DNA from 3 places in the Butyricicoccus sp. AF35-5AC genome. Region 1 is predicted to be linked to each of the others. Evidence: riboswitches for the same ligand, from Rfam matches in the RefSeq annotation. Region 1 holds a riboswitch; each other region holds the start of a gene.

The links. A riboswitch is a leader RNA that binds a small molecule or an ion and turns the genes downstream of it on or off. The one in region 1 is predicted to bind cyclic di-GMP.
Region 2: linked by a shared signal. The riboswitch ahead of DWZ82_RS09885 (S-layer homology domain-containing protein) and the one ahead of DWZ82_RS07545 (S-layer homology domain-containing protein) in region 1 are both predicted to bind cyclic di-GMP.
Region 3: linked by a shared signal. The riboswitch ahead of DWZ82_RS16075 (transposase) and the one ahead of DWZ82_RS07545 (S-layer homology domain-containing protein) in region 1 are both predicted to bind cyclic di-GMP.

Annotation. Positions count from the first base shown of each region.
Region 1 is NZ_QUDX01000004.1:170,402-178,429, reverse strand. Features, by position in the region: gene sdaAA (L-serine ammonia-lyase, iron-sulfur-dependent, subunit alpha) at 1-516, shown strand, start outside; gene DWZ82_RS07555 (ATPase P) at 675-1,682, opposite strand; gene DWZ82_RS07550 (carbon starvation CstA family protein) at 1,766-3,271, opposite strand; gene DWZ82_RS07545 (S-layer homology domain-containing protein) at 3,529-6,852, opposite strand; cyclic di-GMP riboswitch class I at 6,908-7,001, opposite strand; cyclic di-GMP riboswitch class I at 7,139-7,234, opposite strand; gene DWZ82_RS07540 (transglutaminase-like domain-containing protein) at 7,511-8,028, opposite strand, start outside.
Region 2 is NZ_QUDX01000006.1:212,928-220,955, forward strand. Features, by position in the region: cyclic di-GMP riboswitch class I at 812-903, shown strand; gene DWZ82_RS09885 (S-layer homology domain-containing protein) at 1,013-3,034, shown strand; gene DWZ82_RS09890 (RHS repeat-associated core domain-containing protein) at 3,084-8,028, shown strand, end outside.
Region 3 is NZ_QUDX01000007.1:125,838-133,865, reverse strand. Features, by position in the region: gene DWZ82_RS10475 (solute:sodium symporter family transporter) at 1-1,381, opposite strand, end outside; gene DWZ82_RS10470 (helix-turn-helix domain-containing protein) at 1,686-2,525, shown strand; cyclic di-GMP riboswitch class I at 2,733-2,823, shown strand; gene DWZ82_RS16075 (transposase) at 3,105-3,596, shown strand; partial or broken gene DWZ82_RS16070 (IS256 family transposase) at 3,611-3,988, shown strand; gene DWZ82_RS10455 (hypothetical protein) at 4,051-4,587, shown strand; gene DWZ82_RS10450 (helix-turn-helix domain-containing protein) at 4,736-4,894, shown strand; gene DWZ82_RS10445 (MurR/RpiR family transcriptional regulator) at 5,280-6,116, opposite strand; gene DWZ82_RS10440 (MFS transporter) at 6,419-7,828, shown strand; gene DWZ82_RS10435 (endonuclease/exonuclease/phosphatase family protein) at 7,983-8,028, shown strand, end outside.

The DNA.
Region 1 (8,028 bases):
AGCGCCGGTGTTCTGCCGGGCATGCTGTTTGCCCTGCAGGACCGCTACAACATCTCGGATGAACGGCTGATCGACGCCCTGTTCAACGCCGGTGCGATCGGCTACCTCGCCATGCGCAACGCAACCGTTGCAGGCGCGGTCGGCGGCTGTCAGGCTGAGGTCGGCATCGCTTCCGCAATGGCGGCCAGCGCAGCTGTCGAGCTCATGGGCGGCAAGCCTGAGCAGTGCCTTGACGCGGCCTCCACCGTGCTGATGAACATGCTCGGTCTGGTCTGCGATCCGGTCGGTGGTCTGGTCGAGTATCCGTGCCAGAACCGCAACGCGGCAGGCGTAGCCAACGCGCTCGTTGCCGCTGAGCTCTCGCTCGCAGGCATTCACCAGTTTATCCCGTTCGATGAAATGCTCGATACCATGTACGCGGTCGGTCGCCGCATCCCTATCGAGCTGCGCGAGACTGCCCTCGGCGGCTGCGCTGCCACACCGTCTGCATGTGCCAAATGCGGACTGTGCTCTTAAATCAGATCATATCGATACTCTTTTTCGCAGGACATTCCCACCCCTCGGGAATGTCCTTTTCGCTTACAGAATAAGCTCTTATCATGAAAGCAGAACCGCCCAAATCGAACTATCCCTCCCGGGCTGTAACCGGGAGGGATAGTTGTATCATCTGATTGTTACTGATACTCCGCATTGAGGAACATGGGCTTGATGGCGACAATCTCATCGTATTCCTCCTGCGAGACGGTGACATCCGCATTCAGCGCCTTCAGGTCAGCCTTCACAACGTCGAGCGCCTGCGCAGCGGTCACTGCGCGGCCATCCATGACAGCACGCTGCATGCGGCGCAGCACAACCGGATGTGCATAGCGGGCCGGCAGCGGGAAATTCAGATAATCCGCAAGGTAAGCCTGCATTTTCTCCTGTGCCTGCGCATCATTCTGCATGATAGAGGCACGGTTGTTGCGTGCTGTCGGCAGGACGCTGAAACCTGCAAACGTGAATATCGCGGCAAGACCGAACAGCGTAAAATAAATCGAAAACGAGCCGTGACGCACGAAAGAAACGATACCGTAAGCCAGCGCCGCAAATCCCAGCAGTGTGATCGCCATAGCGGCCCAGCGGTAGCTGCCGTTCGTACACTGAAAGTTCCGGCGGCGTTTTGCGGCTGCGCTCAGTCGTTCGGCCAGCTCAGGACGGCGCTCCAGATAGTCGATTGCGTTATCGAGTGCCTGCACGGTTTTCTCCGCCTGTGCGCTCATCGGCGGACGATTGCGCTCTTCTTCCTCCCGACGGGCCTTCTCCTCGGCAATGCGCTGCTCTGCCGCCGCGCTGACACACGGAATAGACGGGTGCTCAGCTCGGATAACGCTCAGAAACTCATCGACCTGCTGCTCATACTTGAAATTGCACACCTTCTGTCCGCCGTCGAACTCCACGACCAGATAGGACAGCGTGGCGAAAATGCCCTTGCCGGAAAAGCCGCCCTTGCTCATCGCAACGCGCTTGTACACACGCGTTACCATGGAAAACGGAACATAATACCACCGGTCAACAAAAAAGCTGTTCAAATAGAGGGCATGCCTGCCGATGCCGCACGGACCGATTTTCCGACAGGTTTTTTTATCCTCGGCAAGCGCCGCGTCATCAATGCGCCCCGCGCTGAGCGGATAAGGTTTCAACATTTTCCGTCACCCCGCAATTATCGTTATGGATGGCCGCAGCCGACCGCACAAAGAAACGGCCGGCTGCAGCAATGTTATTATATTCAAGCAGATTTCTTTGCGCTGCGCTTCTTGGTCGCACGAATGAACAGTGCGAGCAGCAGTGCCGCGAATACAATACTGATCGGGTACGCCACTGCGGTATTGTAGTTTACCGTGCCGTCCGCTGTCTTGCTGTTCAGCAGGCTGCCGAGGCACTCCGGCGCGAGGATGAAATAGGTGCAGGAAACTGCACTCATGAACGTAGCCGGAACAGCTGCCATCCAGAAGTTCTTCTTTTCGGTGAACAGGTACATAGCCGCTGCCCACAGAACGATCATAGCGAGCGTCTGGTTGGTCCAGCTGAAGTAACGCCAGATAACCGTGTAGTCGATCAGACCGGTTGCATTGCCGATGCCGAGGATAGCGCCGATACCGAGTACCGGGATGCACAACTTCAGGCGGTTTGCGTACGAACTCTGATCCATGTGGAACCAGTCGGACAGTGTCAGACGAGCGGAACGGAATGCGGTATCACCGGAAGTGATCGGGCAGATAACAACGCCGATCATGGCCAGAGCAATACCAACGCCGCCCATGGTCTTGGAGCATACATCGTAGATCGCTGCGGACTGACCGCCTGCCAGCGCTTCCGCCAGACCGGTGTTGAGACCGCCGGTGACCTCATACAGAGCACAGCCGGCTGCCGCCCAGATCAGTGCGATAATGCCTTCGGCTACCATTGCGCCGTAGAATACGAAGTGACCCTGCTTCTCGTTCTTCATGCAGCGAGCCATCAGCGGCGACTGCGTGGAATGGAAGCCGGAAATTGCACCGCATGCAACCGTGATGAACATGAAGCTCCATACCGGCGTACCGGACGGATGCATATTGTACAGGTGAGACCAAATCTCCGGAATGGTGTAATTCGGGTTGGTGAAGATACCGATGATAACACCGACCGCCATGATGATCAGGCACATGCCGAACAGCGGGTATACCTTACCGATGATCTTATCGATCGAAATAAAGGTTGCAATAAAGTAGTAAACCAGGATGAGGATCAGCCAGAACAGCGTGGTCGAAAGCACGCCGGACACACCGTTGCTCTTGCACAGCGTAACGATCAAACCGGCCGGACCGACTGCAAATACCGTGCCAACCATGATCAACAGTACAACCGAGAACACACGCATGATATTCTGCATGGTGTGACCGAGGTACTTGCCGGTAACCTCTGCGATGGAGGCACCGTCGTTTCGCTCACTGATCATGCCGGAGAAATAATCGTGTACGCCGCCGGCAAAAATGGTACCGAATGTGATCCACAGGAATACGACCGGACCCCAGAGCGCGCCCTGCAGTGCGCCGAAGATCGGGCCAAGGCCGGCGATGTTCAGCAGCTGTACCAGAAACAGCTTCCACTGTGGCATGACAACGTAGTCAACGCCATCGTTAATGCGAACTGCCGGCGTTTCCCGGTCATCCGGGCCAAAGGTTTTGTCTACAATTTTACCATAAGTAAGATAGCCGGTGATCAATAATAATAAGCATACGATAAAGCTGATCATATTATCTCCTCCTCTATACCGGCTGCAAAAGCATGACTTTCGCATAAAAATCACCGAAAAGCCTACTTTTTGAATTCCTCTTTTTCCCTTTCGGCAATCCCTATTATGAACCTATGATATAAAAACCACAAGGGCAATATGTTATAATTTTGACAAGAAAAATTTGCCGAAATTTGTTTCCTTTAGAAAAAACTATCAGAGCAATAAAATCCCCCGACCAATGGCCGGGGGATTCGTTCGCCCTTACAGGAAAGTATTTACTTTTCCAGTTCGGTCCAGTCACGAGTTTCGCGCAGCTTGCTCCACTTCTCGTGCTTGTTTTCCTTGATGTCGTAATAGTGGCTGTTCGTAGCCTCCTGTACGGCCAGGTAATACCATGCGGAAGTATCGGAGTTGTCGCTCCACTTGATCATGTCGTTGTGCAGGTCCTCTGCAGTCTCCGGAAGGCGCTTGAGGACGCGGTTTACGAGCGTCATTGCCTCGGCACGGGTGATCTTGTTATTCGGACGGAAGGTGCCGTCGGTATAACCGTTGATCCAGCCGTTGTTGGCAGCGGCGCTGATTTCGTTCTTTGCCCAGTGGGATGCAATGTCGCTGAAGTCAACAGCGGCCGTGTTGGCCTTGTCGTCAAAACGAGCTGCGATCGCAGCGAACTCCGCACGGGTGATCGGCGCATTCGGATTGAACTTGCCCTGGCTGTCGCCCTTTACGATGCCCATAGCACTCAGCGTAGAAACAGCGTGGTTGTACCATGCGCCGGCTGCTACGTCAGAGTAGCTGTTGGACTTGGTGGAGTTTGCATTGCGGGTCTCGTCGGTGAGCAAACGGAAGAAAATGGTTGCTACCTCAGCGCGGGTAATGCCGTTCTGCGGACGAACGGTGCTGTCCGGATAGCCTACAATGTAAGCATAGTGGTCATCGCCGTTCAGACCGGTCGGTACATTATCCGGAATGGTAACGGTGGGCTTGCGGCTGCCGCCGCCACCGCCGCCGGAAGAAGATCTTCTTGCGTAGGTGTAGGTGAATACGGTGTCCTTCTCAACCTTTGCATTACCGACAGGAATCGTATCCCAGGAACCAGCACGGTAGCCGGAGTTCGGCTTGTCACCCACGGCCGGGATACGGGTGATCGGAACCACAACGTATTTAAGCTCATCGCCGTTTTTATAGTCCTTGAACGGAACGTAAACAACGATGTCAGCGTTGCCGCCGTTGTTCCACTCGCCGTTTACAACCTTGAATGCAAGACGGTACTCCCATGCGTCCGGGGTGCCATTGCCGGTCTCGTCCGGCTTCTCACCGCCCTTGACGTCAAGGTAGTAGTACAGGTCGATGGTAACGTCCTTGGTCAGCTTTTCAAGGTTATCGGTAACCTTGGTCAGACCCGGAACGTAAACGTAGGTCTTGCCGTCAACGGTCTGGTTTACTGCATCATCCTTGTAAAGCTCAGCAACCAGTGCATACTCATTGCCGGTCTTGGTCTCGCCGTTCTCTGCCTTAACCTCAACGTCCTTCTCGTTGTAGAAGTGCTTATTGATGGTGTAATGCTTCGTATTCTGTGTAAAGAAGCCTTGGATGATAACGTTGCTCTTGATTTCAAAATCCTTTGCAGCTTCGCTACCGATCTTCCAGCCAGAGAACGTATGGCCTTCCTTAACAGCGTTGCCACGAATCTTTACCAGAGTGCCGTAGTTATAAGTCTCCTCGTCACCCTGCTTCTCGCCGTCAACGTAGTAGGTTACGGTATACTGGCGGGTAATCGGCTTAAATACTGCGATGTAAGTTACGTCCTTAACCACTGCGATAGTAGTCGGGTCAACCAGTGCAGTATCTGCGGTGCCTGCCAGCTTCCAACCTGCAAACTCGTAAGTATACTGCGCGTCAGAAGCCTTGCTTGCCTGATCCTTCGGATCCTTAGTCGGCTTGTTGTTGTAAGCAACCGTCTGAGTATCGAGAGCATTTACAGCGTCATCAGCATTCTTCCAAGTTACGGTGTACTGGCGGGCAATCGGCTTAAAAACTGCAATGTAGGTTACGTCCGCAGTAACTGCTTGTTCCTTCGGATTAACCAGTGCAGTATCTTCAGTGCCTACCAGCTTCCAACCTGCAAACTCGTAAGTATACTGCGCGTCAGAAGCCTTGCTTGCCTGATCCTTCGGATCCTTAGTCGGATAACCATTGTAGTTTACCGCCTGAGTATCGAGAGGATCTACAGCGTCATCCGAGTTCTTCCAAGTTACCGTGTACTGGCGCGTTACCGGCTCGAATACCGCAATGTAGGTTACGTCCGCAGTCACTGCGCGTTCCTTCGGATCTACCAGTGCAGTATCTGCAGTGCCTGCCAGCTTCCAACCCTTGAACCTGTAATCATACTGAGCGTCAGAAGCCTTGCTTGCCTGATCCTTCGGATCCTTAGTCGGATAACCATTGTAGTTTACCGCCTGAGTATCGAGAGAATCCTCTGCGTCCTCAGAAATCTTCCAAGTTACAGTATACGGATTCGGAATCCACTTTGCGTACAGATGCAGGTCGGTCATCAGAAGATGCTTAGAGCCAACTTCATACTTGTTACCGTCAACATACCAGCCGCCGAAGCTGAATCCGGTCGGGACGGTGAACATGTTATCAAGAACGGTATATGTATCACCGCTCATTGCAGCAACTTCGCGGGAATCGTCGGTCGTGCCGGGGATAGTACCATAGTTAGAATGATAAGTAACCTTAACCGGAACACCGGCTACATAGCCGTCGACATGATAGCCGTCTACCTGATACTTAATGGTGTACCATACAACTCTAATATTATTCACATTAAAGTTTTCGCCCAGTACCGAGAACGGATCAGAGGGATTGGAATCCTTGATGTAGGTTTTGCCATCTTCCGACCAGTTGGCCTTGGTGAAGAAACCGAGGTTTTCCGGAGGATCCAGATATTCGCTTTCAACGCCATCAATCTTGGTATAACCGTTCGTGGCATCGTAGATGCTGTAATTCTTATCAGCAATCTTCTTGCCCTTCGCGGTCAGATAGCCTTTGTAGCCTTTGAAATTGTCGCGGTCGGTAACGCCGCCGTCCGAGGTGTCATTCGGCAGGTAGCTTTCTTGGCCCTGGCTTTCGCCGCTCGTCGGCTTATCACGGTTCGGCAGAAGCACGAAGTACTTGGCTTCCTGCTGCCAATTCCATGCGCGGTCGATTTGAACCTCCTGCACGCTAATTGTATTCGCCGGAGAATTGCTTACTGCATCATTATTCTGAGAATCATTTTCATTGGAATTGCTATTATTGCCAGTCTCCTCGATGTCCGTACCGCCGGACGGTGCCTGTGCAGGATCCGGATTCTCAATCTGTCCTGCCTGTGCAGTATCCTGAGGCTCAGTCTGCCCTTGGGTCTCGGCATCGGGAGTTTTTTGAATGGCGTCTTCTGCGGAAGTACTGTCAACAACCGACATCTGGTCTTCCGGTGACGGAAGGGTGGTGATGCCTTCATCGCCGGCCAGCGCCCAGGTCGGGCACATGGTCAGCGCCATGATAGTCGCAAGTGCTCCTGCGAGCAGACGTTTACGCATATTCTTTTTTAACATAGGAATACCTCCTTGGTCAGCGTGCATGCTGATCGAGAGGGATTGCAAATGTATTTCTGGCAACCGGCTGCCATGCGGAGAGAAAAAAACCTCCGTTTAGGCCCCTGGCTTTGCGAGACCGGCTTTCACCGATGGTGCCTTTGTCTGTACAACTTGCTCCTCAACGAGCCGCACAGATCATGTGTTTGTGGGTTTGCGATAATCTCAGAATGCAATGCAGTTTCAACCTCCAAATAAAATACCCCCTTTACAGCGCGCATAGCTCTGCAAGGGGGTACAAAGTACCTTCGGCAACCGGCTGCCATGCGGAGAGGAAAAAACCTCCGTTTAGGCCCAACTGGCTTTGCGACACCGGTTTTCACCGGCTGTGCCTTTGTCTGTACCTGTATCCCTTTACGGAAGTCATGCACAGAATTTTACGATCTTTTCTGTCGGCAGACACGCCGGACTGCATACACAGCCCTTTGCCTGAGCCGGACAGAAACCCTCCGAATCCTCTTCTTTAGTATACCATAAATGTCCGCGAATAACAAGCAAATACTGTAAAAACGAAGAAGAGTTTCAATCCGGAATCGTTTTTTATGCAAGAAATCGCCGCTGATTGGGCATAAACATACCCTATCAGGACCATTTGCATACAAAATAAAATGAAAAAGTGTTAAGCCGCAACTACTGCAAGCGCATCGCTGGTATTGGTGTAGGTCAGCGGAGATACGCAATCATGCAGGGTTTTTGCGTTCTTCACGCTGCGGGTAACCGCGTAGGTCAGATCAATCTGATACCACTCGCCATTCAGGTTTACCTTATTCCAAGCGTGGTAGCTGGAGCCGGCGTAACCCTTGGTCAGTGCGCACGGGATGCCCTGGCTGCGGCACATTGCTGCAAACAGCGAGGAAAAATCGTAGCAGATACCGGTGGTGCCCTTCAGGGTAGCGGCGGTATCCGGGATGTACTTGGTAATCTTGCCACTGGTGATCTCATTTGCCAGCTTGTTATCATAAGTATAACGGCTTGCCATATAGTTGTAGATGGCGATAACCTTAGCCTCGTCGGTCTTGGCGTTCTTGCAGAGCTCAGCAGCCTTAGCGGATACCGTATCACCCTTGGAGAACTGAACCTCGGAAGTGGAGGCCAGATACGGAGCGTAGCTGTCCTTAACGGTTACGTTCATGGACT
Region 2 (8,028 bases), on a different contig from region 1:
GAAGCGGCTTGTCGGTTGCCCGACACGGAAAATTCGTTACAGATGGAGCTTTATTCAGTTGTCAAAGTCCAATTAACCTCCTGCTTTTTGCTATTCGGCCTGTCTGTGCATTGCGTTACTATGCATATTTGCTGACAAGCCATGTATCACCGAAACCAAAATTAAAGAAAGCTAAGATAAGTATGGAGTTTAGGCTTTCATCTTTGATTGGGATTCTATCATACCGTATATACAGAACAAAGTCAATCGGGGCAGAAATTGTTCACATTTGATTCATAATTAAACTTTGGTACACAGAAAAGTTGCAAAAATGCAATATTCTTGTCCTCGTAACACTTTGCAATCGAACATTTGTTGCATAGTCCTAAATCGGCAGTTTCGGCAAAGCAAAAGTGGTCAAATAATTGACCACTTTCCGTAAAAATATTTTGGTTTTCCCGACAATTCGGACAAATAAATTCCGAAACGCACCTGTACAGAACAGATGTACAGCGGCGCGTTAAGGGGGAGAGGAACGAAATCCGCGCCGCCCGCGTCTTTCCTCTCCCCCTGCTGCGGTTATGGATAACTCCCTTGCGGCAGTTACCCACAGCCGCAGCACCCCCTCACCATTCTCGCGGCGGCGAACGCAGAGAGAAATCTTTTGAAGTCTATAACAGTAGACCCTTTCCGACGTAAGCAGTCTGCAATTTTGAACAATTACTTGTTTAAGTACAAAAGGACTTTTGTTGAAATTGACAAAGTAATAATTGACAAATGCCAAGCAACTTAGTACAATTTAATTAACTAAAAACCCAAACTCTTAGGAGAATGGCAGAAATGGCAAAACAGAGGAAACTCTGCGGCGCAAAGCTATAGGGTCTAAACGATTGCTCTGCAATCGCATGACAGCCAGTTACCTAACCAGTCCCCGCATTTTAAGAAACAGCGCAATACTGTGTGGACTACTATCCATGCGGTACTGCGCCCTTTTTTAACTGTTTGGGCGCAAAAGAAAGGGAGCGATCGAAAAATGAAACGCACACGAATCAGCGTATTGCTTGTAATAGCCTTGCTGTTGCAGCTATACGCACCACTCACGGCAGGCGCAGCGGACTTTACGCCAAACCCACAGACGGAATATGCCAAACGGTTTATTGCCGCCTGTGATGGACAGACATGGTTCATCAATGAGATTGAGCGTCTTCTGAACGCACAGCAACGCACACTGGATACCATCACCGGAGCGGAAGACCTTGTAGAAATCAAGAGCATTGGTCTGAAAGGCCGAAACATCACCGGACATATACCGGCTGCAATCGGGGAACTTAGTGAATTGCGGTATCTGTTCCTCTCGGATAATCATTTGAGCGGAGATATTCCATCTGCGCTCTATACGCTCCCGAAATTGCAGAATGTGGATTTAGGCGGTAATGATTATGCAGGTGCGATTCCTTCCGAATTTGGCACAATGCCCGCATTGAAAACGCTGGTTCTCAAAGACAATCAGTACACCGGTACGATACCGGATACGATTTTGAGCAATACCCAGATTGAGGTGCTGAACCTCATGGGAAATCAGTTGACCGGCGGTTTTCCTGCGGCAGTTGCCGGTATGAGCAGTCTGAAATACTTGAACCTTTCAGAAAACGTTATCGGCGGCACGATTCCCGACCTGTCCGCGCTGACGAATCTTATCTCTCTTTCGGCGTGGCAATGCGGCATGACCGGCACGATTCCCGAAACGCTGTACTCGCTTTCCGGTTTGCAGATTTTAGACCTGTCCGAAAACAAGCTGGAAGGCGAAATCTCTGCCGGTATTGCTAATCTGGCAGGCTTGCAATATCTCGCGCTGGACACGAACCCTCTGCGCGGTGTATTACCGGACGCATTTACACAGACTGCGTTGACCGAGATTCATTTGGAAAACACTTATCTGCGCGGTTTAGTTCCTGCTACGCTCAAAGCACGTCATGACGCAGGCGCAAAGGTCTATCTGAACAATAACTACATGACCGGCGCTGTCTTGAAGGATATGCCGAACAACAGCGGTAACTTTACAGATGGTGCAGCAAGCGAACAGTATCAGCTTACCAGCACTCGTTCCACGGTTACGGTCAGCAAGGACGGCACGGTAAACCTGTATGCGCTGCTGCTGAACAAGTCGCTGACTACCGGCAGCACGGCAAAAGTGCTGCTTAGACCGGACGAGTATGTTGTCACCTTCGATGATACCAAGGTGCAGGTTACTGCGGATAGCAGCGGTATCTATGTGAAGGCATTGACGGATATTCCGCAGAATACGAATTTCAGTATCACAATCCAAATCAAGGACAACACCGGCTCTGAATACTCCAAGGTAAAGCTGACCCTCACTACCGATGTTACCAGCGGTGGCGGCGGCGGTATCGGCGGCGGCGGTATCGGCGGCGGTGGCGGCGGCACACCTGCAACGCCCAAGGCAGAACACAAGCTGTATATCAACGGCTTTACCGATGGTATGTTCCATGCCGAACGCAATATCACCCGCGAACAGACCGCGAAAATGCTGATTGACGCGTTGGAAAAGGAAACTGCCGAACCGGAGCAATCCTCGTATACCGATATTGCCAATAACCGCTGGTCGTATCGCTGGGTTGAAGCAGCGTCCAAGGAAGGCTACATGGTCGGCTATAACGGCGGCGTGTTCAAACCGGAATTTGCAATCACTCGTGCAGAGATGGCAACAGCCTTGTCGCGTATCGCAGCGAAGGAAGGCTTGATTATGAACGGCAGTACCAAGACCTTCTCTGATGTGGCAGACGGCAAATGGTACAGCAGCTATATTCGTCAAGCGGTGCAGTACGGCTTAATCAGCGGCTATACGGACGGCACCTTCCGACCGGAGCAGTACATCACCCGCGCTGAAACCGTAACGATGATAAACCGTATGCTCGGCAGAAACTATGAAATGGCAACCGAACTGCACAGCATGGCTTGTCCGTTCCCCGATGTCAGCCAGAGCAACTGGGCGTATGGCAACATCATGGAAGCCGCTATCACGCACAAGCACTGATAGAAAGAATTAGAAACGGAAGAACTCCTGAATAGTTGGAGGTAAACTTATGAAGAAAGCATTAGTCCGCAGAGTAGTTTCTCTGTTCCTGTGCTTTTGCATGGTGATTGGATTCGTGCCAATCATCGACGCGCAGGCAGCGGAAATCAAGGGCGGCACATTCGACCCGCATACCGGTTATCTGGAACTGGAATTTGGGTATCAGCTTACGCAGTATGTGAATATCAATGTCTATGTCCGCAGTCCTTCGGACGATGGATTGAAGAAAGAATTTGTCGGCTCGATTGTAGAGAATTATCTGCTCTCCGGTGCAAACGATGTTAAAGCATGGCTTCCCGAAGATTCACCGGACACTATGGTATCGCCCTACACACCGGCTACAAAAACGGACGGCGGTTTGGTAGAACTGTCCGAGGACGGCATTTATCAAGCAGACAAGAACTTTGCCGGTGAAGATATTGAGCCGGTATCCATGATGAAGCACACGCTTATATGGGATGGCTCTCTCAATGGTATTCCGATTATCGGTCCGAACCTCGATGAAGATGTATTTTATCTGACCGTAGAAATTGAACCGCTCGGCAGACCGGATAAGAATGTCGAGTGTACCGGCAGTGATGACAGCCACACGCACGGTCAGAACTATACTTGGCCGCAGAAGCAGGAGAACGGCAAGAAAAAGTTTGCGGTCAGTACCGAACTGCTGGTAGACTACCGTGATTATGTTGTCGGTGAAGATGGCACGGCAGCATTCCTCATGCTGGAAGGCAGCTTGTCCGATGAAGTACGCAAGAAGCTGTACGAGCAGTTTGTCAGCGGCAGTCTGGCGTGCAATGAATTGACCGGTTTCCCCGAACTGGAAGGCTTGGTGCTGGACTACCAGAACCTTGACCCTGTAAACATGGTAACAGGTGCATACAACTTCATGTACGAGGACTTGAAGCTGGAAGGCATTATCCCGCTGACCTTCCTTCGTGTTTACAACTCGCGCTACGACAAGGGTGCGCTGGGTACTGGCTTTACGCACAGCTATGACTATTCGCTCATCAATGACCGTGGTATTATCCGTGTGACAATGCCTGGCGGTGAGGAGCAAATCTTCCTTACGCTCCGTGGCGGCGGCTATGATTCTCTGGCAGACAGCGGCTTTGTTCTGGAAGATGCGGCAGGCGGCTACCGCATGACGCACGAGGACGGCGCAGCGTTCATTTTCTCGAATGACGGCAAGCTGCGTACCATCTCTAATCCCGATGGTACGCAGGTAGCACAGCTTACCTACAACGGCGATGAACTGACCGAGATTGACGGCATTGCAGGCAGCTATACGCTGGCATGGTCGAACGGACATATTTCGTCCGTGACCGATAACGCAAGCCGCACCGTATCGTATGAGCATGACAACGATCTTCTGACCGGCGTTACCAATGCGGACGGTGATACGCTGCACTATACCTACGATGGCAACGGCTATCTGAACAGTGCTACCGACTTTGAAGGCGAAGTCTATATTAAGAACGAGTATGACGGCATAGGCCGTGTGGTAAAGCAGACCTTTATCAATGCGGACATTCCCACTGTTTCCACCGTTTCCTATGACGATGAAGCGCGTGTTACGACCTGTGTAGATGCTAATGGGCTTGAAACGCGCTACTACTACGATAACCACCGCAACATCCAGAAAATCGGAACAGTTATCGACGGCACGGAATACACCACCGCCAACACCTATGACGGCGATTATCGCGCCAACTCTGCAAGCGACCGTCTGAACGGTGCAACCGCATACGAGTACGACAGCAGCGGCAATGTGACGAAGGTTCGCTATGCGGATAATACCGCTATGACGCTGACTTATACAGCGGGCGGCGATATTGCGTCTATCACGGACGCGCTCGGCAATACGGAAACCTATACCTACTCCGGACACAGCTTGACCGAGTTCCGCGACAAGAACGGACATACCACTTCGTACACCTATAATGCACTCGGTCTGCCGATTACGGTTACGGACGCACTCGGCAATCAGACTACCTATGCGTATGACGATAAGGGACGGCAGCTTTCTGTCACTGACGCAGAAGGCGGCGTTACCAGCTTTGAATACGATGCCGTAGGCCGCATCGTTGCAGAGCATACCAAGGTGAGTGATACGGCTACCGCAACGACCAAGCATACCTACTCCAAGGCGGGCAAGCTGCTGAAAACCGTAGATGCACTCGGCGGTGAAACCTCGTATGAGTACAATGCCAACGGCTTTACCACCTCGACCAAGGACGCGCTCGGCGGCACGGTAACGACCGAATACGGCACGAACGGTGAACCGCTGAAACGCACGGATGCAAATGGCAACGAAACCACCTATGAATATGACCAGGACACCGCACAGCTTGTATCGGTAACAGACGCAGAGGGCAACGAAACCCGCTACACCTACAACGACCGCGGCCTGCTTATCCAGACTACGGACGCAGAAGGTAATGCGACCACCTATGAATATGACGCACTCGACCGTGTAGCAAAGACGATTGACGCGCTGGACGGCGAAACGACCTATGCGTATGACAGCATGGGACGTACGGTTTCGGAAACCGACGCAGAAGGCAACAAGAAAACCTACACCTATGACGCACTCGGACGAACCAAGACCGAAACCGACGGTGCAGGCAATAAGACTACCTATACCTATGACCCTGTTGGCAATCTGCTTGTCACAACGGACGCAAACGGCAATGAAACCAAGACCGAGTACAACGCCATCAATGCAGCGGTAAAGCAGATTGACGGCGAAGGCAACGAAACCACCTACACTTACGACAAGGCAGGACGGCTGCTGACCGAAACGGACGCACTCGGCGGCGTTACCGCGTACACCTATGACCTTGCGGGCAATCAGCTTAGTGTTATCGACCCCGAAGGCAATGTGACAAAGTATATCTATGACCTGTTGGGACGCGCCGTAGAGCAAATTAACGCAGACGGCAGCAAGACCCGCACTGTGTATGACGCGCTGGGACGCACGACCGAAAGCTATGACGAACTCGGCGGTAAGACTGCTACCACCTATGATGCGAACGGCAACCAACTCACCGTCACTGACCCGAAAGGCAACAAAACTTCGTATCAGTACAACCGCAAAGACCAGATTACTGTTATCACCTATGCGGACGGCGGCGAAACCCACTATACCTACAATGCGCTCGGAAATGTCAGCGAAGTAACCGACCAGAACGGCAATGCAACCAAGTACACCTATGACGCACTCGGCAGAACGCATACCGAAACCAACGCAGTAGGTGTTGTGACCGAATACGGCTACGACAAGGTAGGCAACACGGTTTCTGTCACCAAGGACGGAACAGTAATCGCAAAGAGCGAGTACGACGGTGCATATCGTGTGATAAAAACGATTGACGGACTGGGTAATGCGGGAACAAAGCAGTATGACGGTGTAGGCAATGTGCTGGTTTCCACCGACCGTGAAGGCAATGCAACACAGTACACCTACGACAAAAACTATAACCTGCTCAAGACCACCGACGCAGAAGGCGGCGTGTCCTTGTCTGCTTATGACGCACTGGGTCGTGTCGTTTCTGAAACCGATGAAAATGGCAGCGCAACGACCTACACCTACGATAAGAACGGCAATGTGCTGACCGAAACCGACGCACTTTCTGGTGTTGTTACCAACACTTACGACGCACGCGGCAGAGTAGCAGCAACCACGGACAAGCTGGGTGCAACGACTACCTACACCTATGACGCAGCCGGTAATCTCCGCAAGGAAACCGACGCGAATAATGCGTATGCCGTTTATCAGTATGATGCGAACAACAATCTCATTCAGTACACCAACCGCAACAACGAATGGGTGAAGTATGCGTATGACTGCATGAATCGGCAGGTCAAGGAAACCAACCAGCTTAACCATGCAACCGAGTACGAATACGACCTTGCAGGCAACCAGACGGCGGTGATCGACGGCAACAAGAACAAGACCATATACACCTATGACGGCTTGAATCGTCTTGTTTCCAAGACCAACGCCGAAGGCGGTATGTTCGAGTACCGGTATGATTCGTTTGGCAACACCGCAGGCACGACGATGTACGGCGGCGGTGACGAGAAGGCCGCGACCACTTATGCCTATGATGCAGCGGGCAATCTGCTGACCGAAACCTCTCCGCTGGGCAGCGTGACTACCTACACGCATGACAAGGAAGGCAATGTGCTGACGCAGGTTGACGAAAACGGCAAGCAGACCGCGTACACCTACGACAAGTTGTATCGCATGGTTTCCCGCAAGGACGCGGATGGTACTGCGACCTTTGCCTATGACAAGGCGGGCAACATGACCTCGGCCAAGGATGGAAACGGCACGGTAGCATTTGCGTTCGACGCGCTTTCCCGCACCACCGCTGTCACAAATGAGGACGGCACGACCACGGCGTACACCTACGACGCGGCAAGCAACCGTCTGTCCATCACCTACCCCGACGGCAAGGCTGTTACGACCGCGTATGATAGTCTCGGCAATGTGAAGTCCCAGACCGACCATGACGGCACAGGCATTACCTACACGCGCGACGCGGAAGGACGCACAATCAAGGAAGGCCACAGCGACGGCAGCACGACCGAGTATGATTATAACGCCGCCGGTCTGCTGACGCTGCAAAAGGAAGTCACCAAGAGCAACAGCACACGCCGTCAGACTGCGTATACCTACGATGACGCGGGCAATATCGTAAGTGAGAACCGTTCCGGTGTAGACATTGCCAAAAAGGACGAGCTGGTACGCTACTACTACGATAAGGCAAACCAGCTTATCCGCACCAATGTTGAAGGCAAGAATACGAAGTATTCCTACGACCTTGCGGGCAATCTGCTTTCCAACGGCACGAACACTTACACCTACGACCTGCAAAACCGTCTGGTTAGCAAGACCGGTAAGGACGGTACGACCACTTATACCTATGACGCGGCGGGCAATCTGATTA
Region 3 (8,028 bases), on a different contig from region 1:
GCACATTCAGCGGCAGGAACTTGGAGATCGAGTACAGGATAACGTGTACGACCAGCGTAATTTTCGGTGCACAGGCCGGAACGCGCTTGGTGTAGAAGCCTACCAGCACGATCGCGAGGATCGGCATGGAGTAGAAGCCGAAGCACTCCTGCAGGAAGTCATACAGACCGGACGGTGCATTGCTGACGAACGGCGCTACGCAGATGGATACGATCGCAAGACCGGTACCAACGCGCTTGCCTACGCTTACCAGATGAGAGTCGCTTGCGGTCTGGTTGAACAGCGGACGGTGGAAGTCCAGCGTGTAAAGCGTTACACAGCTGTTCAGTGCCGAGTTAAAGGACGACAGGATCGCACCGAACAGAACCGCTGCGATGATGCCGAGCAGCCAGTTCGGAACAACCGTGGTGATCAGAGACGGATATGCCAGGTCGCTGTTTGCCAAGCCGTCTCCGAAGAAGCGGTAAGCCAGCAGACCGCAGATGGTGATGAAGAACGGATCCAGCAGCTTGAGGAAGGCGGTGAACACTGCGCCGCGCTGTGCCTGCGCCAGATTCTTTGCTGCCAGCGTGCGCTGGATGATGGACTGGTTGGTGCACCAGTAGAACAGGTTGTTGAACAGCATGCCGAGGAACAGGACCGGCCACGGAATCATCGGAGGCAGGGCGTTCGCCGGATTGACCGCGTTGAACTTTTCTGCCGGAACATTGGTGATGAAGTCCTGAATACCGGCAAGGAAACTGCCGTTGCCGAGGATGCAGATGGACAGGATCGGAATCAGCAGACCGCCGATCAGCAGGCCCACGCCGTTTACGGTATCAGATACCGCAACTGCCTTCAGGCCACCGAAGATTGCGTAGATGGAACCGATAACGCCGATTGCAACACACAGGATCGCAATACTCTGATAAGTGGTGATGCCGAACAGCTGATCCAGATGGAAAATCTGGTTGAAGGCCAGCGCACCGGAGTATAGTACGGTTGGCAGGTAAGTAAGCATGTAGCCGAGCAGGAACAGGAACGAGATGATCTGCTTGGTGGTGCGGTCAAATCGAACCTCCAGAAATTCCGGAATGGTGGTGATGCCGGCTTTCAGATACTTCGGCAGGAAGATCAGTGCCAGCGCCAGCAGCGCGATACTTGCGTTTACCGACCAGCTCATGGCGCCCATGTTGGTCGAATAGCTTTGTCCGGCCTGTCCGACCAGCTGTTCGGTGGACAGGTTGGTCATTTCCAGTGAACCGGCGATGACCAGACCGGTCAGTCCGCGTCCTGCAAGGAAGTAGCCTTCCTTGGTGGACAGGTTCTCCTCCTTGGTCTTGTACCATGAGATCAAGGCCACCAGACCGGTGAAGGCGATGAATGTTAAAATGATAATCAAATGTTTCAACCCCTCTTCTGAATAAAAAAATCCTATTATATTGTAGAATTTCCTATTCTGGTTTTTTCTTTTCCCTTCGTCTTTTTAACTCAAAAGAAACTATTTTTTGTGTTTTTGTTCGTTTCCCTTTCGTTGTACCTATCATATATCAAATTCTCACATTCATCACTACACAGGATAATAATAAAATATCAAAATTTTATACTTTTTATCAGTATTATTTTTTGATATAATTGTATAAGAAAAGCGAATGACAGCATTTCCATACCATGATATGGTACAAAAAAAGGAGTTGACACCAATTATGCTTAACGATATGGGTATTCTGGCAGATTCTGTCCGCTATTACCACGATGCAGATGCCTTCACCGCGACTAACCTGTACCATGTTCCGCACGCAGGCAGCTACCATTGCGACGAAACATACGGTATGCAGCGTAATTATCTGGATATCTGCCAGATGCTTATTGTAGATGAAGGCGAACTGTCGGTCACCTACCGCGGTGAAACACGCACTGCCGGTCCCGGCAGCCTGATTCTGCTTGACTGCAGAGAACCGCACAGCTATCACGCCCTCACACCGATTCGCATGCGCTGGTTCCACTTTGCAGGCAACGGCAGCACGGCCTATACACATCTTATCCTCAATACGCACGGGTTCATCCTGCCCACCGGAAGCAATGCCGAGATTGAGGAATGTGTCCGCCGCATCATGGTCTCGGTGCACCAGAACCAGCCCAATCCTCATATTATTTCCCTGACGATCAACAAGCTGCTCGTTCTGCTCGTGCTCGTGCTCGGGGAAAAGAAAAAAAGCGATCTCGAGATCGCCATTCAGGACTCAGCCGACTATATGACGTACAATTTTGCGGACAAATCGCTCTCCATCGAACACCTGTCCCAGCGTGCTGCGCTCAGCACCTGCTACTATATGCGTAAGTTTAAGGAATACCAGTCGGCAACACCGCATCAGTTTTTGCAGACTGTGCGTCTGAGCGCCGCAAAGCAGCAGCTGCTCACCACCTCGCAGAGTATTGAGACCATCGCAGATAACTGCGGTTTCTCCAGTGCTTCGCACTTTATTATGGCCTTCCGTAAGAGCACCGGCATTACCCCGCATCAGTACCGCACCCAGTGGAAATAAAAAGCACACTCTCCGTACTGCGTCCACAGGATGAAACGGTCGCGTGTACAGACAGGCAAGCGCAGCGCAGCTGTGCTATCCGAACGGTGATATTCATCAGATTGCTGCGCGAAATGTCGTTTTTATGACACGAATCGTATAACAGACCAATCGCGTGCTTATACAGATTATGGTATAACAATCAAAAATCAGGTACATATACGGTGTCTGAGAGATAGGCAAACCCATCGAAAGATGGGGGACGCAAAGCCGGAAGGGTCTAAGGCGGCGAACGCCGCAATGACAGCCGGTTGTAAGCATCAGCGAAGACGCTGTTAACCTCTTCTGCGCTTTATTTGGCAGAAGGAGGTGTACGCCGTCAAAAGAATATGGCAAGCCGATTCGCGGTGCAATACACTGCTCGCAGAGCAGGTAAAACTCTGCCCTTTTGTGCTGTTCCAACAAAGATATAAAAACGCTTTCAAGTCATGAGTAGCCATGTCTTGAAAGCGTTTTTTTATTTAAATTTGAAGCCGTTAAAGCAGATAAAATACGGAGGGAAAGTTATGAAAAACGATTGTTATCGGCAATAGTATCATTGTGTTTGTTGCGACAATGGCGCCGACTGTGGCGTTTGCGGCGGTCGCAGAACTCGAACGCGAGTACATCCTCCAGCGCCAGCGCGAGGGTATCGCCATTGCCAAGACAAAGAGCCAGTACACCGGACGCAAGCCGATACCGCTGCCGGACAACTACGAGCGGGTTGTTTCCCGATGGCGTGCCGGAGAGATTACCGCAATCGAGGCTATGTGGCAGACTAGACTTAAACCTAACACCGAGTTCATGGAAAACGGTCTGGAGGCCGAGCTGGACGATCAACTGGGCTACAGCCGGTATGACTACAAGAACAAGGACACGGATAACGGCCGGAACGGGCGCAGCAGCAAAACCCTGCGCACCAGTTTTGGCGATGTAGAGGTATCTGTGCCGCGGGATCGCAAGAGCGAATTCGAACCCAAGGTGCTGCGGAAAAATCAGACCAGCATCAGCCAGGACATCGAGGATATTTTCATTGCTGTACGGATAATTTGACCGGTTTTTCTGCGGCAATTGAGGCGGTCTATCCCAAGACGGAAATCCAGAACTGCATCATCCATCAGCTTCGAAATTCCGGCAAATATGTCTCTTACAAGGATTTGAAGGCACTTATGGCTGACTTGAGAGCAGTCTACGCAGCGGTAGATGAATCGGCTGCTTTGGACGCGTTAGACACGTTTGCAGAACACTGGGACAAGAAATATCCTAAGATTTCTCAGTCATGGAGGGATAACTGGGCAAATCTCAGTACCTATTTCAAGTTTCCTCAGGCACTCCGACGGCTGATCTATACGACCAACACGATTGAAGGCTTTAACCGTCAGCTCAGGAAGGTAACCAAGTCGAAATCCGTGTTTCCGACCGATGACAGTCTTTTCAAAATGCTGCAGCATGAGCCGAAAACCTGTAAACGCTGCACAGTATGTGCTCAGAAACGGAGGAACAGCAGATGATTACGAACGAGTACGGTATTCATACCTTTTCACTAAAATTTCAATGCAAATATTCCGAAATTCAGAATATTATCGAACAAAATGAGTGCATTCGTACCGGCAAAGGGAAATCAGGGCTTTCGTCATATTACCAGATGCCGCAGTTCAAGTCCATCGGCGTTGAAATTCACTTAGGGCAATCCATCTCGCATCCGTGCTGGCTGATACTGATTGTTAACCCGTCTTCTCCGCTCGCCAGTACCTATGAACCGACTGCATTATTTCAAGCTGACGAAAAGTCTGTTCAACAGCTAAAGCACCACCTGCGGAATATCCTTGATAAGATCGGCGTTGACCGGCGGCTCAAGGGGTTTAAGCTGTCGAGGTATGATTTGACCTGCAATCTGTATTATGACCGCAAGGCGGATGTTCAAGATCGTTTGGATATTTTCAAGAAATCCTTTCCTATCCTCCACTACAGTGCGGTTAAGTTCGGCCAATATTCAAATTCCAATGAAAGATTCAAAGGCGCCAATAAGCATTCATCGAGTTAACGTACTGGAAATGGTTCGGATAAAGGCTTGTTACAGGGTATTTGTGTCTGCTTAAACGGTGCGATTTGACAATCAATCGCCAACATTAGAATAAGCATACATGAATTAAAGTGAAATGCGTTTTCACCTATGTTGATGGAGGTTTTCTATGCCGAACGATGAAATCCTAACCGTCAAAGAGACGGCCGCCCTGCTCAAGACCACGCGCCAGCAGATCCGCAAAATGATCGCAAACGAAGAACTCCCGGCCGTAAAGGTTGGCCGGGAGTGGAGGGTGCGGAAGGCGGGGATTATGGAGTTTTTTTGAGGTGAATTTGTAAACATACCTATTGGATCATATAGCCGTATATTTTCCGCATCAACACATCCAGATAAAGTTTTCTTTCGCGCTGTAAAATATAATTTGATCCTGTGGAAGATGAAGAGTTTGGCTGATATATTTTCGCTGATGTTCCAGATTGGCAATCTGAGCTGCCGTCAGAGATGTGCTATGTCGCGAGATTGGCGCTGCTTTATCGGCGCAGTTAATCGCAATAATCAAACGGGAACATGAGACAGGGACAGCATTGACTGAAACAATGCTAGATCGTTAGCATAATCTCTTTGATCCGATCGCAGCACATATACGATACAGATGCAATGATGCAATATATCTTTCAAGCATCAAATTCCACACACAGGATCAGAAATGATCAATCAATGCGAAATGGCAGGAGCACTTCATTCATGCGTTCAATATTCTGTACGACGCTGTCCTTGCGGCGGATAGCAAGGCTGACATAAAGCGTGTCGATGAGGGAGAACTGCGCCACGCGCGGCGACACGAAAAGCTGCTCGGGCGAATACAGCTCAAGGCAGATGTCGCTGACCTCTTTGAGCGGCGTATCCGGGTAGCCGGTGATGCCGATGGTCGGCGCGCCGCACTCCTTCGCGGTACGCACGGCCGACACGATTTCGCACGTCTTGCCGGTATGCGAGATGGCGATGACCGCCGTATCCGGGCCGCATTGGCTCGCCTGAATCTGCATCAGGTGCGAATCGGTCAGCGAAACCGCGCGGATGCCGATGCGCATGAGGCGGATGTAGAAGTCCTCCGCGATGGTGCCGGACGCGCCGACGCCGAGGATGAGGATATTCTCCGCCCGGTTGAGCACCCCCACCGCCTGCTCGATTTTCTCGAAATCAAGCAGCTGGAGCGCCCGCTCGAGCGTGTCGATATTCCGGCTGAACACGTTCTCCGAAATGGTCGAAATACTATCGGTTTCGGACAGATCTTCAAAAATCGTGCGCACCGACTTGGGAGAATATTTCGCCAGCAGCAGCTTTACCTCGCTGAAGCCCGCGCAGCCGACGATCTTGCAGAATCGAATAATACTCGACTCCGCGATGTCAAGCTCGGCCGCCATCTGCTGAATGCTGATCGAGGTAATATGTACCGGATCGGCTAAGATATAGTCCGCAATCCGCTTTCCAACCTTGGATAAAGTCGAATACTGCGACTGAATTGCGGCATAAACGTTCTTGTCCATGCAATCACCCTGCACTTCCGCATCATATAGTGATTTCATTGTATCACAAAACATCGACCTTGTGAAGAATGCACAAAATTGAATATTATTCTTTTTACAATATGATTTATTGAATTTTATTCCGCTCAGTGCTATACTTGTAGATGTTCGGTGGAACGGACTTCCACTGAAAGGGTATAGCGAGAGACGAGTCCGGACAACGTCTCAAAGGCAGACCCACTCCCGATGCGCCCGGCGCACCGAACGGTCTGTATCGCTGCAACTGAAAAGAAAAGAAAATAAAAAAAGGACTGAGCAAAACCATGGGCAAATCCAGTAACCCGACTTTCGCGGGTGATAAGGAATTTGAGAAAATCCATCTCAAGGAAAAGTTTTCCTACGGCCTCGGCGACGTTGCCTGTAACGTTGTCTACGCCCTGACAACCTCGCTGCTGATTTACTTCTACACCAACGTAGTCGGTATCTCGGCGGCTATGATCGGTACCATCATGCTGTTCTCCCGTTTCTTCGATGGTATTTCCGACGTACTTATCGGTCATCTGGTTGACCGCACGCATTCCAAGCACGGCAAATCCCGTGCATGGATTCTCTGGATGATGATTCCGTACGGCATCGCAGCCATCCTGCTGTTCACCGTTCCGCCCGCAACCCCGATCGTCAAGGGCATTTACGTTTTCATCACCTATAACTTCTGCACCACCGTTGTCTACACCGCACTCAACCTTCCGTATGCAACGCTGGCTACCCTGATGACCCGCGACACCGACCAGCGCGCCGTTGTCAACCTGTTCCGTACCGGTATGTCCGCCCTCGGCAACATGGTCATCACCGCCATTACCTTCCCGCTCGTCACCCGTCTGGGTGACACCCAGCAGGCATGGATCGAGGTTTCCATCCTCTACGCCATCGTTTCCATCATCATGCTGTTCATCTGCTTCAAGAACTGCCACGAGCGCGTCAAGGAAGAGACCAAGACCAAGGACGGCAAGAACGTTCCGCTCTGGATGGGCATCAAGCTCTGCGTCACCAACAAGTACTTCATCATGTTCTTCATGCTCGCTGTGTTCCTGTCCTTCTATGAGGCAGTTACCGGCACCTGCAACGCATACTACGCGCAGTACATCCTCGGCAACCGCGACCTGCTCGGCGCACTCGCATCCTTCGAATCCATTCCGCAGATCGTCACCGTTCTTGTCCTCTCCCCGTTCATCGCCAAGTTCGGCAAGCGCAACGTAGCGCTGATCGGTGCGATCGTCGCCGTTATCGGCACGGTTTCCCTGTTCATCAACCCGAGCGCCCTCAATCTTGCGCTGTTCGCCTGCGTTATGCGCGGCATCGGCAAGGGCTGCTTCCGCGGCGTCAAGTACTCCATGCTGGCTGACGTTATCGAATATGGCGCATGGAAGAGCGGCATCCGCGTACAGGGCCTGATGGTATCTGCTACCACCGCCGGCCAGAAGTTCGGCTCCGGCATGACCAGCGCAATCTTCGGCGCCCTGATGAGCCTTGTAGGCTTCGCCGGCACCGCAACCATCAATGCCGCACAGTCTCAGATGCTCATCGCCATCTACATCATCGGCAACATCATCGCTTGGGGCGGCATCGGCGTTCTGCTGATCTTCTACAAGCTCGATAAGATCTATCCGCGCATTATCACCGAGATGAAGCAGCGCGAAGCTGCCGAGGCAGCAAAGGCGACCGCAAACGCCTGATTTCCCCCCGCACTCCCTCATTTTTACGCATCATCTTTTTCTTCCCTTATATGGAACAGCCGGCGGAGTCAAGCATTCCTGCCGGCTGCCCCCATATTCTACCTCAAATAAAATTCCGCGAATATCCACCATTTATATGAAAGGCGTGTAACAAATGGAAACCCTGTCCTACGAAAAACGCATCGAACTCGGTAATCTCG